DNA from 2 places in the Cyanobium sp. Candia 9D4 genome. Region 2 is predicted to be linked to the other one. Evidence: predicted binding sites of a transcription regulator. Region 2 holds the regulator's gene; the other holds the start of a gene.
What was found. The regulator HrcA, encoded in region 2, represses chaperone genes, less so after heat shock. The targets are predictions, from matches to a motif close to TTAGCACTCNNNNNNNNNGAGTGCTAA.

Region 1: a site for HrcA is predicted at 4,657-4,683, ahead of groES (co-chaperone GroES). Genes of this name have one in related genera too.

The regions. Positions count from the first base shown of each region.
Region 1 is NZ_JAGQCK010000004.1:154,322-163,106, forward strand. It holds gene secG (preprotein translocase subunit SecG) at 1-165, shown strand, start outside; gene msrB (peptide-methionine (R)-S-oxide reductase MsrB) at 171-674, shown strand; gene KBZ08_RS11015 (B12-binding domain-containing radical SAM protein) at 629-2,248, opposite strand; gene groL (chaperonin GroEL) at 2,577-4,214, opposite strand; gene groES (co-chaperone GroES) at 4,268-4,579, opposite strand; gene atpD (F0F1 ATP synthase subunit beta) at 4,828-6,294, shown strand; gene atpC (ATP synthase F1 subunit epsilon) at 6,308-6,715, shown strand; gene KBZ08_RS11040 (rhomboid family intramembrane serine protease) at 6,747-7,850, shown strand; gene KBZ08_RS11045 (transglycosylase domain-containing protein) at 7,869-8,785, opposite strand, start outside.
Region 2 is NZ_JAGQCK010000002.1:677,316-686,100, reverse strand. It holds gene KBZ08_RS07875 (citrate synthase) at 1-979, opposite strand, end outside; gene sixA (phosphohistidine phosphatase SixA) at 1,048-1,578, opposite strand; gene KBZ08_RS07865 (DUF3352 domain-containing protein) at 1,581-3,194, opposite strand; gene KBZ08_RS07860 (rhodanese-like domain-containing protein) at 3,249-3,611, shown strand; gene KBZ08_RS07855 (heat-inducible transcriptional repressor HrcA) at 3,693-4,703, shown strand; gene KBZ08_RS07850 (proteasome-type protease) at 4,703-5,488, shown strand; gene trpB (tryptophan synthase subunit beta) at 5,505-6,764, opposite strand; gene KBZ08_RS07840 (phytanoyl-CoA dioxygenase family protein) at 6,901-7,911, shown strand; gene KBZ08_RS07835 (translation initiation factor) at 7,904-8,227, shown strand; gene cysC (adenylyl-sulfate kinase) at 8,272-8,785, shown strand, end outside.

The sequences.
Region 1 (8,785 bases), on a different contig from region 2:
CTCCACAGCCCCAAGGGGGATGGCATGGGGGGCCTGGCCTCCAGTGGCGGCTCGATGTTCAGCAGCGCCCGCAGCGCCGAGAACACCCTCAACCGCATCACCTGGATCCTGCTCTCCCTGTTTCTGGGGCTGGCCGTGGTGCTGAGCGCCGGCTGGCTGGGCTGAACCGGATGGACCGCCGCAACTTTCTCTCCAGCCTGCTGGCCCGGGTGGGGGCCCCCCTGGCGGGACTGCTGCCTTTCCTGCCCGCCGACCGGGCTCTGGCTGCCGCCAAGGCCACCGATCCGGCCTGGCAGCTGAGCCCGGCGCAATGGCGGAAACGCCTGAGTCCGGCGGCCTATGCGGTGCTCCGCGATGAGGGCACCGAGCGCCCCTTCAGCAGTCCGCTCAACAACGAAAAGCGCAGCGGCACCTACGTGTGTGCCGGCTGCCGCCTGCCCCTGTTCTCCTCCAAGGCCAAGTTCGACTCCGGCACCGGCTGGCCCAGCTTCTGGCAACCCCTGCCCAACGCGGTGGCCACGAAAACCGACTTCAAGCTGATCCTGCCGCGTACCGAATACCACTGCCGCCGCTGTGGCGGCCACCAAGGCCACGTGTTCAACGACGGCCCCAAACCCACCGGCAAGCGTTACTGCAACAACGGCGTGGCCCTGGCCTTTGTGCCAGGCGGCTGAACCGCCTGCGGCGGCGGGGGCGTTGTGGGCGGCATGGCGAGTGGATCGTGGCCCAGCTGGGCGCCGATGCGCTCCCGGGCCAGCTGGCGGTACTCGAAGACGTGTTCGCCGGCCGCGCAGAGGCCCAGATAAAGGGCCAGCAGGCGGGGCTGCCGCTGGGCCATCTGCCCCAGCTGCCTCCAGAACTGGCCCCGGAGTTCCGGGCGGCGCAGGCCCTGGTGCCAGACCAGCAGGGCCAGAAGCCTGACGGCCCGGGCCGGCGGCACGTGCATCTGCTGAGCGCAGTGGGGATTGGGAGTGATGGCGAGACAGTGGCGCAGGCAGCGCTCCAGATAGGTGGCGGGCTCGTACATCCGCCAGAGGGCCCGCACGTACTCGCGGCCGATGTCCTGGGCCGGGCGGGAGGGCACGAAGTTCATCAGGGTGTTCTGGTCGCCGCAGAGAACATCGGCCTCCGGCACGAGCCGTCCCTCCTGCTCCAGCCGGGTCCAGAGTGCCGTGTTGGGCAGGGCCTGGAGGATGCCCAGCATCGGCTGGGGAATGGCCGTCTCGGCGACGAACGCCTCGATACGCTCTCCAGCACCTGATCGCTCCCCGTCGAAGCCGAGGATGAACCCGGCGTAGATGACCAGTCCCGCCGCATTGATGGTCCGGCAGGCTTCGGCGAGGGGATGGCGGGTGTTCTGCCGCTTGCGGGTGAGCTCCAGACTGTCCTGGTCGGGGGTCTCGATGCCCAGGAAGACCCCGAAGAAGCCGGCCCGGGCCATCAGATCGAGCAGCTCGGGCTGCTCGGCCAGATTCACCGAGGCTTCGGTCAGGAAGTTGAAGGGGTAGCGATGCTCCCGCATCCAGGGAATCAGATCGTTCAGCAGACGCTTGACGTTGTGTTGATTGCCGATGAAGTTGTCATCCACCATGAAGATGGATCCCCGCCAGCCCAGGTCGTAGAGGATTTGCAGTTCCCCCAGGATCTGGTGGTTCTCCTTGGTCCGCGGCTTGCGGCCGTAGAGGTTGATGATGTCGCAGAACTCGCAGTTGAACGGACAGCCGCGGGAGAACTGCACGGCCATCATCAGATAGGCGTCGCGTTGCAGCAGGTCGTAGCGGGGCCTGGGGCTGAGGCTGACATCCGGCTTCTCGAGGGCACGGAACACCCCGCAGGGTTCACCGCGCTCGAAGGCCGCCAGGAAGGCGGGAACGGTGATTTCACCCTCATCCAGGATCAGATAGTGGGCTCCTGATTGCAGCGCATGCTCCGGCAGGGAGGTGGGATAGGGCCCGCCGACCGCCACTTTTTTACCCATCGCCACCGCCAGGCGGATCAGATGGTGAAAGTCCTCGCGCTGCACCAGCATCGCCGAGACGATCACGAGGTCGCACCAGTGCCAGTCGTCCTCCGTCTCCTCGGCCACGTTCCTGTCGTGGAAGCGCAGATGCCAGTGCGGCGGCAGCAGGGAGGCCACCGTGAGGATCCCCAGTGGCGGGATGAAGGCCTTCACGCCGGCCATCTCCAGGAACCGGTCGAACGACCAGAAGGTTTTCGGGAAGTGGGGATAGAGGAGAAGGGCGTTCATCACAGCAGCGGCGGGATGGCGATGGCCCGGCCGCAGGTGCCGGTCTGGTCCTTCCCTTCGAACGTAGGCAGCTGGAGAGGAATCACGCTGCCGCCACACATTTCTTGCTTCCATTCACCCGCCGGTCGCTGGAGTGGAAGCGGGCCTCACTGGCGGCTTTGGCTGATGCGAATCTGCGCCGTCATTGCTGCAAGTTCACGGCGATCTTTCGTCTCCTTGGAATTTTGATCAGCTCTGCGATGGACGCGAAGGCACAAAAAAGCGCCCCCGCAGGGGCGCTTGGAACTGAAAGCGAAGGAGTGGAGATCCGACGCTGACCGCAGGGCGATCAGTAGTCGAAGTCGCCGCCCATGCCGCCGCCGCCACCGGCGGGAGCTGCTTCCTTCTTCTCGGGCAGGTCGGCCACGATGCACTCGGTGGTGAGCACCATGCCGGCGATCGAGGCGGCGTTCTGCAGGCCGGAGCGGGTCACCTTGGCGGGATCGACGATGCCGGCGGCCAGCATGTCGACGTACTCGCCGGTGGCGGCGTTGTAGCCCTCGTTGAAGGGCTTGTTGCGCACGTGCTCGGCGACGACGGCGCCGTTGACACCGGCGTTCTCTGCGATCCGCTTGAGCGGGGCGGTGAGGGACGAGGCCACGATGGTGGCGCCGATCAGCTCCTCGCCGGAGAGGTTGGCGGCCGCCCACTCCTCGAGGGCCGGGGCCAGGTGGGCCAGGGTGGTGCCACCGCCGGGGACGATGCCTTCCTCAACGGCCGCCTTGGTGGCGTTGATGGCATCTTCCAGGCGCAGCTTCTTGTCCTTCATCTCGGTCTCGGTGGCAGCACCCACCTTGACCACGGCCACACCGCCGCTCAGCTTGGCCAGACGCTCCTGCAGCTTCTCCTTGTCGTAGGAGGAGTCGGTTTCGTCCATCTGCTTGCGGATCTGCTCGCAGCGGGCCTTGACCGCCGCCTCGTTGCCTTCGGCGACGATGGTGGTGGTGTCCTTGTTGATGGTGATGCGGCGGGCGGTGCCCAGCATCTCCAGCTTGGTGTTCTCCAGCTTGAGGCCGGCGTCCTCGGTGATCAGCTGACCGTTGGTGAGAACGGCGATGTCCTCGAGCATGGCCTTGCGGCGGTCACCGAAGCCGGGAGCCTTGACGGCGGCGACGTTCAGGACGCCACGCAGACGGTTCACCACCAGTGTGGCGAGGGCTTCCTTCTCGATGTCCTCGGCGATGATCAGCAGGGGCTTGCCGGTGCGGGCGATCTGCTCGAGCACGGGCACCAGGTCCTGGACGAGACCGATCTTCTTGTCGGTCAGCAGGATGTAGGGCTCGTCGAGCACCGCTTCCATCCGCTCGGTGTCGGTGGCGAAGTAGGGCGAGATGTAGCCCTTGTCGAAGCGCATGCCTTCGGTGACCTCCAGTTCGGTGGTCATCGACTTGCCTTCCTCGAGGGAGATCACACCCTCCTTGCCCACCTTGTCCATGGCGTCCGCGATCATGCGGCCGACTTCTTCGTCGTTGCCGGCGGAGATGGTGCCCACCTGGGCGATGGCGTTGGAGTCGGAGATCGGCTTGGCGTGCTCCTCGATCTTGCCGACGAGGAACTCGGTGGCCTTGTCGATGCCCTTCTTGAGGGTGATGGCGTTGGCGCCGGCGGCCACGTTGCGCAGACCCGCCTTGACCATGGCGTGGGCCAGGACGGTGGCGGTGGTGGTGCCGTCACCGGCGGCGTCGTTGGTCTTGCTGGCGGCCTGACGGATCAGGGCCACACCGGTGTTCTCGATGTGGTCCTCCAGTTCGATCTCCTTGGCGATCGTGACGCCGTCGTTGATGATCTGGGGAGCGCCGAATTTCTTCTCCAGCACCACGTTGCGGCCCTTGGGGCCGAGGGTGACGGCCACGGCTTCGGCAAGGATGTCGATGCCGCGTTCGAGCGCCCGGCGGGCTTGCTCGTTATAGATGATGCGCTTGGCCATGGAAGAAAAAAGATTGCTTGGTTGAAGGTGATGCCGACGGAAACGCCGTCAGATCAGTTGACGACGGCCAGGATGTCCTTCTCGGACAGAAGCACGTACTCGTCGGTGCCGAGCTTGATGTCGGTGCCGGCGTACTTGCTGTAGAGCACCTTGTCGCCGACGCCCACCTCAGGAGCCTGACGGGAGCCGTCGTCGTTGCGCTTGCCGGGGCCGATCTGGACCACTTCACCCACCTGGGGCTTTTCCTTGGCGGTGTCGGGCAGAAGGATGCCACCGGCGGTTTTCTCCTCCGATTCGGACACCTTGATGAAGACGCGATCTCCGAGGGGTTTGACCGTGGAGACGCTGAGGGAAACGGCAGCCATGAAATGACGCGAAGAATGGTTGCGAAGACAGCGACGAGGGATCGGCCGGGGCCGGAGCGTCGCTGGGGTGGGGCGAGTTGGCACTCGCGCCCTTCGACTGCCAACCTAGGCGGCACCCCGGCTCTGACGCCATCCCCGGGCTGTGCGGGTGACCGAACCGCAGACCGTCAGGCCCCCTGCGGTGGTAAGGTTGCGCCGCTTCAGACGGGTGCAGGATCCCGCTGGCACCCCTCCTTCCTTCCTTACCTATGGCTGCTGCCGCTCCCGCCGTCCCTGGTACCAAAGGCACCGTGCGCCAGGTGATCGGCCCGGTCCTCGACGTGGAATTTCCTGCGGGCAAGCTGCCCAAGATCTTCAACGCCCTCCGTATCGAGGGCACCAACTCCGCCGGCCAGCAGGTGGCCCTCACCGCCGAAGTGCAGCAGCTGCTGGGCGACCACCGGGTCCGCGCCGTGGCCATGAGCAGCACCGACGGCCTGGTGCGCGGCATGAGCGCCCTCGACACCGGCGCCCCCATCTCCGTCCCCGTGGGTGAGGCCACCCTGGGCCGCATCTTCAACGTCCTCGGTGAGCCCGTCGACGAGCAGGGTCCGGTCACCAGCACCATGACCGCTCCGATCCACCGCCAGGCTCCCAAGCTCACCGAGCTGGAGACCAAGCCCCGGGTCTTCGAGACCGGCATCAAGGTGATCGATCTGCTGGCCCCCTACCGCCAGGGCGGCAAGGTGGGCCTGTTCGGTGGCGCCGGCGTCGGCAAGACCGTGCTGATCCAGGAGCTGATCAACAACATCGCCAAGGAGCACGGCGGCGTCTCCGTGTTCGGTGGCGTGGGTGAGCGCACCCGTGAGGGCAACGACCTCTACGAGGAGTTCAAGGAGTCGGGCGTGATCAACGCCGACGACCTCTCCAAGTCGAAGGTGGCCCTCTGCTACGGCCAGATGAACGAGCCCCCCGGCGCCCGCATGCGGGTGGGCCTGTCGGCGCTCACGATGGCCGAGCACTTCCGCGACGTGAACAAGCAGGACGTGCTGCTGTTCATCGACAACATCTTCCGCTTCGTCCAGGCTGGCTCCGAGGTGAGCGCCCTGCTGGGCCGCATGCCGTCGGCCGTGGGCTACCAGCCCACCCTCGGCACCGACGTGGGTGAGCTGCAGGAGCGCATCACCTCCACCCTGGAGGGTTCGATCACTTCGATCCAGGCCGTCTACGTCCCCGCCGACGACCTCACCGACCCGGCGCCCGCCACCACCTTCGCCCACCTCGACGCCACCACCGTGCTGAGCCGCGGCCTGGCCTCCAAGGGCATCTACCCGGCGGTCGATCCCCTCGATTCCACCAGCACCATGCTCCAGCCCGCCGTCGTGGGCGACGAGCACTACCGCACCGCCCGGGCTGTGCAGTCCACCCTGCAGCGCTACAAGGAGCTGCAGGACATCATCGCGATCCTGGGTCTGGACGAACTCTCCGAGGACGACCGCCGCACGGTGGACCGGGCCCGCAAGATCGAGAAGTTCCTCTCCCAGCCGTTCTTCGTGGCCGAGATCTTCACCGGCCAGTCCGGTGAGTACGTGAAGCTCGAAGACACCATCAAGGGCTTCAACATGATCCTGGCCGGTGAACTCGACGACCTGCCGGAAGCCGCCTTCTACCTGGTGGGCAACATCGATCAGGTGAAGGCCAAGGCCGCCAAGATCCTCGCCGACGCCAAGTCCTGATCCGGGAAACCCCATGACCCTCACCCTGCGTGTCCTCGCCCCCGATCAGAGCGTCTTCGACGGCACCGCCGACGAAGTGATCCTCCCCGGCACCACCGGCCAGCTCGGCATCCTCACCGGCCACGTCTCCATGCTCACCGCCCTCGACAGCGGCGTGCTGCGGGTGCGGGAGGGTGCCAACTGGCAGTCGATCGCCCTGATGGGGGGCTTCGCCGAGGTGGTGGCCAATGAGGTCACCGTGCTCGTCAACGGCGCCGAGCTGGGCAGCAGCATCAATGCCGCCGCCGCCCAGACCGATTTCGAGGCGGCCCAGCAGGCCGCGGCGGCGCTGGAAGGCTCCGATCCCAGCCCCGAGAAGGTGAAGGCCCAGCAGGCCCTGGCCCGCGCCCGCGCCCGTCTCCAGGCCAGCAAGGGCGCCTGATCGCGCCCCTGCGGACCGGGACGCCGCGGCCATGGGCAAGGGTCGGGAGCTGGGTCTGCAGCTGCGGGAGTGGATCGCCACCGGTTCCGTCAGCCTGGACAACCCCCAGGCCCTGGCCAACCGACTGATCGACGCCCTCGGGGCGGAGGAGGCCTTGCGTGGTCCCGTGCGGGACCTGGCCACCCAGCCCCTGCTGCAGCGGGTGCTGCAGCTCCAGGGTGGACCCCAGCGCAGCGCCGTCGCCGCCCTCAGCAGCCATCTGGCCGGGATCTATGCGCCTGGTGTGCTGGCCGAACTGCTCGACCTGCTCGAAGCCTGCTCCGGCGTGGCCCCCTCCAGGCCCGGCTCCGCTGCGGCTGGCACCGGTTCCCCGGCCGCCGCCATTCCCCTCCCCCTGGGCCGGCTGGAGGCCCTGCGCCCCCTCGGCCCGGGGCTGGCCCTGGCCGCCGCCTCGGCCCCGGTGCTGTTCTGGGCCGGCGGCGAGCTGGAGACGTGGTTCTTCGATCCCTGGGGCTGGGGCAGCGGCCCGGTGCTGGTGGTGGCCCTGGCCCTGATCCAGGCCCTGGCCCTGGGCCCCCTCAAGGGACTGCGCCGCCGCTGGCCCCTGACCCTCGAGGCCACCGGGGACCCCCACCGCGCCTGGTGCTGGATCACGGCCCCCTGGATCCACGCCGCCAACGGCGAGGCCCTGCTCAACCTGGGGATGCTGGTGATCGTGCTGGGCGGCACGCCGCTGCCGCTCTCCTCCCTGCTGCTGCGCTTCGCGCTCACCGCCCTGGCCACCACGGCGCCGGCGGTGCTGGTGGCCCGCCGGGCCCGGGTGCTGCGGCAGTGGGACGGCGCCTCCGGGCCCATCGCCGCCCTCATCGCCCTGGCCTGCAGCCTCAGCCTGCTGCACTGGAAGGTGCATCCCTTCCCGGTCGGTGAGGTCGACTTTCCGGCCTGGGTGCTGCTGGTGGTGTACGGGGCCCTGCAGCTGGGCTGGCAGCTGCCCCGCCGCGATCCCCAGGACACCAGCACCCCCCTCGCCCGGCTCCTGAGCAGCCCCTGGTGCTGGGGGACCCTGGCCGGCATCGCCTGGGCGCTGGTCACCCGTGCCCAGGAACTGGGCCGGGGCCTGGGCTGGCTCGGCTGAGGGCCTGCTCGGCTTCCCTCAGCCCGCCAGGGCGCGCATGTACCGCCCCCAGAGCTCGGCCACCAGGGCGCCGGAGGCGGCCTCGGCGGGGCGGTTGTCGTCGTTGCCCATCCAGATGCCGGTGAGGATGCGGCTGGAGGGGGAGTAGCCCACGAACAGCACATCGACGCCGTTGTCGGTGGTGCCGGTCTTGCCGCGGGCATCGGCCACCACTCCGGCGGCGCGGCCGGTGCCGCCGCTCACCACCCCCCGCAGCAGGGCATCCATCTCGGCGGCCAGCGCCGGGTCGATCAGCTGCTGGGGCTTCTCGCCGATCGGCGTGGTGACGCCGGCGGCCGGACAGCTGGCCAGGGAGCGCACCGAGCCGCAGATGCCCAGGTCGTAGATGCGCGTCACCCCGTGCAGGGGCACCGAGCGGCCGCCGTTGGCCACCACGGCGTAGGCCCGGGCCAGCTCGTAGAGGAAGGTCTCCTTGCCGCCCAGCACCATCGAGAAGCTCTCCTCCATCGGCGTGCTGATGCCGAGCTGGCGCGCCTTGGCCACCACCTTGTTCAGGCCGGCCTGCTGGGCCAGCCGCAGGGCCACCACGTTCTCGGAGCTGGCAAAGCCCGCCGCCACGCTGGTGCTGCCACCCCCGCTCCGGCAGCCGGCCACGTAGGAGAGGGGGGCGCAGGAGACGGCATCGCCGGGCTTCGCCCCGGCCTCCAGGGCCGCGAGGAAGGCGAACAACTTGAAGGTGGATCCGGGCTGACGCAGGGCCTGCACCCGATCGAAGCTTGAGCGGCTGTAGTCGCCGCCGCCGACGTAGGCCAGGATCACGCCGGTAGCGTAGTCGATCGAAATCAGGGCGCCCTGGGTGAGCCCGGCCCTCGCCCCCGGCCCCTCGAGGAACGCCTTCAGCTGTTTCTGGGCGATGGCCTGCAGGCGCGGATCGA
Region 2 (8,785 bases):
GCCGGCCCGCCACCTCCTCCAGCTTGAGGGCGACGTCGTACATGGCGTCGTGGCCGAAGCGCTGGAAGAGCTCCTCGGCCAGGCCCTGGAGGATCACGGCCCGGGGATCCTTGACCCGGTACTCGCGGTGACCGAAGCCCATGATCTTCTGCTTCTGGGCGATGGCCCGATCGAGCCAGGGTTCCACCTGGTCGATGCTGCCGATCTGGTCGAGCATGTCGAGCACATCCTCATTGGCACCGCCGTGCAGGGGGCCGGCCAGGGTGCCCACCGCCGAGGCCACCACCGCGTAGGGGTCGGTGAGGGTGCTCGCCGTGACGCGGGCGCTGAAGGTGCTGGCGTTGAGGCTGTGCTCGGCATGCAGGATCAGGCAGGCGTCGAAGATCCGTGCCGCCAGGGGATCGGGCTCCCGCTCGGTGAGCATGTAGAGAAAGTTGGCCGAGTAGGCCAGGTCGTCCCGGGGCTGGATCGGGTCCTGGCCCTTCCGGATCAGCTGGAAGGCCGCCACCATCGTGGGGATCTTGGCAATCAGCCGCACCACCGCATCAACGATGTACTGGGGGTCGTACAGGGCGCGGCGGGAATAGAAGAGCCCCAGGGAGGCCGCGCTGGCCTGGAGGGCATCCATCGGATGGCCCGTGGCCGGGAAGCACTTCATCATGTCCCGGATGCGGAAGCTGAGCCGCCGGTGCATCTGCACCTCCTGCTCGAACTCCCGCAGCTGGAAGATCGTGGGCAGCTCCCCCCAGATCAGCAGGTAGGCGGTTTCGAGGAAGCTGCTGTGGCTGGCCAGCTGCTCGATCGGGTAGCCCCGGTAGGTGAGCAGGCCCCGCTGGCCTTCGATATCGCACACCGCCGACTGGGTGGCCGGTACCCCCTCCAGGCCGGGGCGGAACGTGGGTGTGGCCGGCGCCGGGGGCGATGGGGAGGGAGGGGTGCCCTGAGGGTCGTTGGCCTCTGGGGTGCTCACCGCCGCCATGCCGAATCCTGTGGATGGGACGAACTTAGGCGCAGGAACGGGCGTCTGCCGTAGCGCCGGCTGCCGGCTCAGGGGCTGGGCAGCCAGAGCTTCGGCCGCACCAGCCATTCCAGCCGGGCGGTGCCGGCCAGGGCCGCCCCGGCCGGCACCAGGGGCAGGCGCAGCAGGGCCAGGCCAGCCTTGCGCAGGGCGATGGCGCCGGGCGGCGCCCCCAGGAGGCGGGCCGCCAGCAGCCCCAGGTCCGGTTCATGGCCCACCAGCAACAGCCGGCAGGGCGCCCCCGGGCGCCCCTCCGCCTGGCTCAGCCAGGCCGGCAGCAGGGGCAGGGGGTCACCCCCCGGCTCCAGGGCCTGGGCCAGCTCCAGGCCCTCCGCCAGCCCGACATCGCAGGCGATCTCCCCTGTCTGCCGGGCCCGGGCCAGGGGGCTGGAGAGCAGGCGATCGGCCCGCAACCCCAGACCGGCGGCCCGCTCCAGCACGGCCCGGGTGCGGGCCCGACCGGCGGCGGTGAGTTCCCGCTCGGCATCGACCCGGTCGGGGCTGCGCTCCTCGGCGATGCCGTGGCGCAGCAGCAGCAGTTCCCAGGCCAGGGACGCCATGGTCAGGCGTCCCCGAAGTCAAGTCGCGCGTCCACGGTCAGGCCCCCGGGCTCTCCGGTCAGGGCCAGGGCCAGGCCCGCCACGGGATCGCTGAGGGATCCGCCGGCCAGGGCGGTAAGGCGCTGCCACGGCTGCCAGGAGGCCAGCAGGTCGCGGGCCCGCGGACCATCGAGGGCCCACTGCAGGGCAGCCCCGGGGGCGGCCAGGTTCTCCAGCGGGTCCTGGGGGCGCGCCGCGCCCTTCGCAGTGGGCCCCTCGAGGCTCTCCAGCTGCCCCAGGGACTGCCCCCACCAGGCCTGGTCGCCCCGCTGCCAGCGCCAGCCCAGCAGGGGGGCCTGCAACTGCTCGGCCCTGCCGTCACGGCGGGTGGGTCCGGCCTGCAGCCGCGTCCAGACCTGCAGCGGGCGGCCCTCCACCTCCAGGGGAGCGGCGATCAGGCCATCGGCCGCCAGGGAGGCCTCGACGGCCGCCGCCTCCGGCCGGTCGGCCGCCGTGCCGAGCAGCCAGCGCTCACCGCTGGCGGCGGCCAGCAGGGGCCCCCCGTCAGTCCCCACCACCAGGGCGGGCAGGGACCCCGCCGCGCCGGCTCCTCCGGCCAGGCGGGTGAGCAGCGGCTGCAGCAGGGGGATGGCGGCGATGGCGGCGGGGTCCTGCACCAGGGCGAGGCTGGCGGAGGGGCGGCGCAGGGCGGCCCGCAGGGCCCGCCCCAGGTCGCCGTCGGCACCGACCTGGGGCAGCGCCGTCTGCGGCGGCAGCTCCAGCAGGCCCGACAGCCGCAGGCTGCGGCCATCGGGCCGCAGGGCCAGCAGCAGACCGCCGGGCCGCTGGTCGGCGGCAGCCGGCAGCGGCAGCCCCAGCCAGCGCTCCAGGGCGTCCGGGGCCGCCTGCACCAGGGCGGCCCCGGTGCCCAGCCGCCGCAGCCCCTCCTGGAAGCCGGGCTGGCCGGCCTGGTTGAGCTCATCGATCTGGGACACGTCGAGGGCCTGCTCCAGCACCCCCCGTCCCGAGGCGATCAGGACGAGGTCGTCATCCACCAGGGCCGTGGCCAGGGGCATCGGCGTCCGGCCCAGCAGGGCCCCCCGGCCGCTGATCAGCCCCAGGCCCCGGTAGGTGCTGATCTGGAGATCCGTGCCCGCCAGGCTGCGGGTCTGCCAGAAACGCTGCAGAAAGCGGCGGGCGCCGCCGTCGTCCCGGCTGCCCAGCACCAGCAGCCAGCCCCCCCGCCGGGTCGACCCCGCCGCGCCGCCGGCATCCGCCTCGAACAGGGCCAGACCCACCGGTGCCGCCAGCCAGGAGCTCAGCTCCGTCCCGTAGTCGAGACCGGCCGCGGCGAAGGCCCCGTCGCGCAGCCGGCCGACCGCCTCCGCCGCCTGGCGTCGCTGGCGGGGCGGGGCGACGGCCCGGGCGTAGTCGAGGGGCTGCTCGCCGTCGGTGAACAGGTGGAGGCTGAAGGGGGCGTCCCGGGGCACGAACCGGGCCGCCCGCGGCACCTCCAGCGGCAGCCGCTGGAGACGCAGGGCACTGCGCTGCCACACCAGCCACCAGCCACCGAGCCCAAGACCGAACACCACCAGCACCAGGGCCAGCAGCACCGCCAGGAATGGGCGGGCCTTCATGCGTTCTCAGCAGGATGGGACCATCCTGACGCCACCCCCCCTCCGACGCCCGCCATGGACGAGCCGACCCCTCCGGCCCCCCCCCGCAGCCTCTCCGCCATGGAGCTGCAGCGGCGCCTGGCGGAGGGGGAACCGCTCCGGATCGTGGACGTGCGGGAGGACCGGGAGCTCGAAGAGGCACGCCTGCCCCACCCGGTGGTGCATCTGCCCCTGAGCCGCTCCGGCGAATGGATCCCGGAGCTGGAGACCCTGCTCGACCGGCAACAGCCGGTGGTGGTGCTGTGCCATGCCGGCATCCGCAGCTGGCACTTCGCCTGCTGGCTGATGCAGGAGCAGGGCTACGGCGAGGTCTGGAACCTGCAGGGGGGCATCGACGCCTGGAGCCGGGAGGTGGATCCCCGGGTTCCCCGTTACTGAACCCCCTGCCACGGCGGAGGGCGGGTCCGTCGCGCCTAGGATGAAGGTTCTGTTTAGCTTTTCAACTTTTCCCCCCATTCCTTGGACACGCTGCCGCGCCGACAACAGGAGGTCCTCCAGGCCACGGTGCGGCACTACGTGGACACCGTCGAACCCGTGGGCAGCCACACGCTGGTCCGGCGTTTCGGGCTGCCGGCCAGCCCCGCCACGGTGCGGACGGCCATGGGGGCCCTGGAGCAGCGCGGCCTGCTGACCCAGCCCCACACGTCCGCCGGCCGGATCCCCAGCCAGCGCGGCTACCGCCTTTACGTCGATCAGCTGCTGCCGGCCCCGGGGGCCGCCGCCCTGCAGCTGGAGCGCGAGCTGGCCGGCATCAGCCTGCAGTGGGCCGCCCTCGATGATCTGCTGCTGCACCTGGCCCGCCGCCTGGCCGATCTCACCGGCCTGCTCAGCCTGATCACCCGCCCCCAGCGGCCCAGCCCCCTGCTGCAGGCGGTGCGGCTCGTGCCCAGCGGCGACCGGCTGCTGGTGTTCCTCGTCCAGGGGCCCGATTTCAGCACCAGCCTCAACCTGCGCCTGGGCGCCGGGCTGGAGGAGGAGCTGCCGATCCTGGAGCGCTGGAGCAATCAGCAGCTCCGGGCCGGCGGCGGCGGCCGCATCCCCTGGGAACGGCTGCCGGCGGAGCTGCGCCGCAGCGGCGGACTGCTGCGCCAGGCCCTCGACAGCCACGGCCGCATCCGCAGCGAGGAGCTCGATGCGGTGGTGGCCGCCGGCCTGGGCGGGCTGCTGGCCCAGCCCGAATTCCGCCACAGTTCCAGCCTGCTGCCCGTGGTGCAGCTGGTGGAGCATGGCCCCCGTGCCCTGCTGGGTATCACCGGCCCCCAGGCCCCGGTCGCGACCGAAGCGATCTGGATCGGCACCGAGCATCCCCACGCGGCCCTCGGCCAGTGCTCGGTGGTGCAGGCCACTTACCGCACGGGACACGGCGGCCGCGGCCAAGTGGGCCTGGTGGGTCCGATGCGGATGGCCTACGCCACCGCCCGCGCCGCGGTTCAGTCGGTGGCCTCGATCCTGGAGAGGCTGCTCAGCTGATGACCTATTGCCTCGGCTTCCTGCTCCACAGCGGCCTGGTGTTCGCCTCCGACTCCCGCACCAACGCGGGGGTGGACTACATCTCGAGTTACAGCAAGATGCACGTGCTGGCGCCGGCCCCCGACCGGCTGTTCGTGCTCATGGCGGCCGGCAACCTGGGCACCACCCAGGCGGTGCTCAACCGGATCCGCCGTGACATCGAGAACCATGGCGCCGGCCCCAGCCCCCAGTGGACCCGCCAGGACGACCCCCCCGCCGGGCCGAGCATGCTCACCGCCCGCTACCTGTTCGAGGTGGCCGACTACATCGGGCGGCTCAACGTGATGGTGCAGAAGGAGTTCAATCCCAACCTGCGCCAGGCGGGTGCCAGCGGCGAGGCCAGCTTCATCCTCGGCGGCCAGATCGCGGGCCAGCCCCACGGGCTCTACATGATCTATCCCCAGGGGAACGCGATCATGGCCACCGATGACACGCCCTTCCTGCAGATCGGCGAAACCAAGTACGGCAAGCCTCCCCTCGATTACATCGGCCGCCCCGACCTCTCCCTGGAGGATGCGGCGCGGCTCTGCCTGGTGTCGGAGATCGTCACAAGGCGCTCCAATCTCACCGTGGGGCCGCCCTTCGAGATCGCCCTGTTGCCCCGCGATGCCTTCAAGGTGACCCGGCACCTGAAGCTGGAGAAGGACGCTCCCGAGATCCAGCACACCATGGACGTCTGGGCCCGCCACATGCAGGAGGGGCTCAACAAGCTGCCGCGTTTCCCCTGGGAGCACGACCCCCTCTGAGGGCCCCAGGGAGGACCTACCCCGCCAGCCCGTCGCCCAGCTTTTCCGCCACCGTGTTGACGTCCTTGTCGCCGCGGCCGGAGAGATTGAGCACCACTTCGGTGCCGGGGGCCAGGCTGGGGCAGAGGGACTCCAGCCAGGCGAAGGCGTGGGCCGTCTCCAGCGCCGGGATGATGCCCTCCAGTTCGCTCACCCGCTGCAGGGCCTCCAGGGCCTGGGCATCGGTGACGGCGGCGTACTCGGCCCGGCCGATCTGGCGCAGGTAGCTGTGCTCCGGACCGACGCCTGGGTAGTCGAGGCCGGCGCTGATCGAGTGGGCCTCCTGCACCTGGCCCTCGTCGTCCTGCAGCAGCAGGCTCATGGCACCGTGCAGCACCCCCACCCGGCCCTCGGTGATGGTGGCGGCATGGCGGCCGGTGGCGACACCCTCGCCGGCCGCCTCGACCCCGATCAGGCGCACGGAGGCGTCCTCGACGAAGGGATGGAAGAGCCCCATGGCGTTGGAGCCGCCGCCCACGCAGGCGATCAGCACATCCGGCAGCCGGCCGAAGGCCTCCAGGCACTGGCTCCGGGCCTCCTGGCCGATCACGGCGTGGAAATCCCGCACCAGCATCGGGTAGGGGTGCGGGCCGGCCACCGAGCCGAGGATGTAGTGGGTGCTCTCCACGTTGGTGACCCAGTCGCGGATGGCTTCGCTGGTGGCGTCCTTGAGGGTGGCGGTGCCGGCGGTGACGGGCTGGACGGTGGCCCCCAGCAGCCGCATCCGGAACACGTTCAGGGCCTGGCGGCGCATGTCCTCGGCGCCCATGTAGATGACGCACTCCAGGCCGAAACGGGCACAGACCGTGGCCGTGGCGACACCATGCTGGCCGGCGCCGGTTTCGGCGATGATCCGCTTCTTGCCCATCCGCAGCGCCAGCAGGGCCTGGCCCAGGGCGTTGTTGATCTTGTGGGCGCCGGTGTGGTTGAGGTCCTCCCGCTTCAGCCACAGGCGCGGACCACCCTCAGGCCGCTGGTAGTGGGCCGTGAGCCGTTCGGCCTCATACAGGGGGGTGGGCCGGCCCACGTAGGTGCGCAGCAGGTGATCCAGCCGGGCGGTGAAGGCGGGATCGGCCCAGGCCTCGGCCGCGGCCGCCTCCAGTTCCGCCAGGGCGGGCATCAGCGTTTCCGGGACGTACTGCCCGCCGAAGGGGCCGAAACGGCCCAGGCCATCCGGGCGGACCGACGGCTGCAGCTCGGCAGGATCGGCGCTGCGGGTTGGGGCGGTGCTGGTCACCGGCGCTGCGCAAGGGGAGATAATTCACCTTAGGGAGCCGCCACCCGGGGCGGCAGCGGCGGAGGGGCCATCCGGACGCCACCGGAGAACCCCGCACCGGAACGGCTGCCGACCGAGTCGCCCACGAACGCCAGAGATGCTTCCCGCCGACTATCTGACCTCCCTGCCTCTGGCGGAACGCCTGTATCGACAGCAGCCGGAACTGGCCGGCCGGATCTACTCGGGCCCCGTGCTCGAGTTCCTGCGGGATGGGGTGGTGATCTTTCCGCAGGTGCTGGACCCGGAGCTCCTCGACCGGATGGACCGCGACCTCGAGGCCCTGCCGGCTCTGGCCCGCACCTCGCTGCTGCACGGGATGATCGGCATCGACGGCAAGGCGGAGCACTACGAGGCCCGGGTCCTGCGCAATCTGTCGCTGCTCGGCATCACCGATCTCCGCGATGCCGGCCCGGGGCTGAAGCTCAACGACCTGCACCGTTACTTCGAGGCGGCCCGCTCGCTGGCCTTCGCCGATCCCATCATCCATTTCCTCGATGAACTCTTCGGTTCGGCGCCGGGGCTGATCCAGACGCTCACCTTCTGGAAGAGCAGCGAGCAGTCCCTCCACCAGGACTTCTCCTACGTGCACCACCACAGCCGCCTGGGCCACCTGGCCGCCGCCTGGATCCCCCTGGAGGACATCAGCGATCGGGCCGGACCGCTCGTATACTACAAGGGCTCCCATCGGCTGGAGGCCGATCAGTTCTACGACTGGAACGGGGGCGGCATCCTCGCCAGCCGCGACGGCGATCCCCGCAGGGCGGCGGGTTACGGGCCGTACCTGCAGGCCCTGATCGACGCCCAGGGCTGGACCCCGAGCATCTACCTGCCCCGCCGGGGCGATGTGCTGATCTGGCACGGGGCCCTGATCCACGGCGGCACCCCGATGCGCGATCCCAGCCTCACCCGCCGGTCCTACGTCTGCCACTACACGGCCGCCGCCGGCCACAAGGCCCTGGCCCGGCACCGCGTCGGGGATGGCTACGACTTCTCCGACCCCCCCACCCTGCCCGAGACGATGCGCCCCAGGTCGCTGCCCTCCCGGCTGGTGGCCGCCACCGGCCGCCGCTTCAGGTGGCTGATCGCGGGAGGGCCCACCGATGCCTAAGGGGGGCTGGCGGGAGTTCAGCGGGCCGGACAGCCTGCAGCGGCCGGAGGCCGCCTCGGCCACGACGCCCCGGGCACTGCAGAAGGTGAGGGTGCAGCGCACCAAGGCGGGCAAGGGGGGAAAGCTGGTCACCGCCATCACCGGGCTGGAGGCGCCCGAGGCCGAGCTGCGCCTGCTGCTCAAGCGGCTGAAGGCCAGCGCCGGCACCGGCGGCACCCTCAAGGACGGGGTGATCGAACTGCAGGGGGACCACGTGGCGGCGGCCCTGGCCGCCCTGGAGAAGGACGGCTACCGACCGAAGCAGGCGGGGGGGTAGGGGAGAATGCGCCCCGAAGCCACCGCCCCGTTTCCGTGTCCGAGATGACCTCGCCGGCCAAGGCCACCAACATCGTCTGGCACCACTCCACCGTGACCCGCGCCGCCCGGGCCCACCAGCGGGGCCACCGCAGCGCCATCCTCTGGTTCACGGGCCTGTCGGGGGCAGGCAAGAGCACCCTGGCCAATGCGGTGAATTCGGCCCTGTTCGAGCAGGGGCTGGCCTGCTACGTGCTCGATGGCGACAACGTCCGCCACGGGCTGTGCAGCGATCTGGGCTTCTCGGACGCCGACCGGGAGGAGAACATCCGCCGCATCGGTGAGGTGGCCAAGCTGTTCCTGGATGCCGGCGTGGTGGTGCTCACCGCCTTCGTCTCCCCCTTCCGCGCCGACCGTCAGCGGGCCCGGGAGCTGGTGGAGGCGGGTGATTTCCTCGAGATCCACTGCGCCGCCGACCTGGCGGTCTGCGAACAGCGGGACACCAAGGGGCTCTACGCCAAGGCCAGGGCCGGCGAGATCAAGGAGTTCACCGGCATCTCCAGCCCCTATGAGGCCCCGG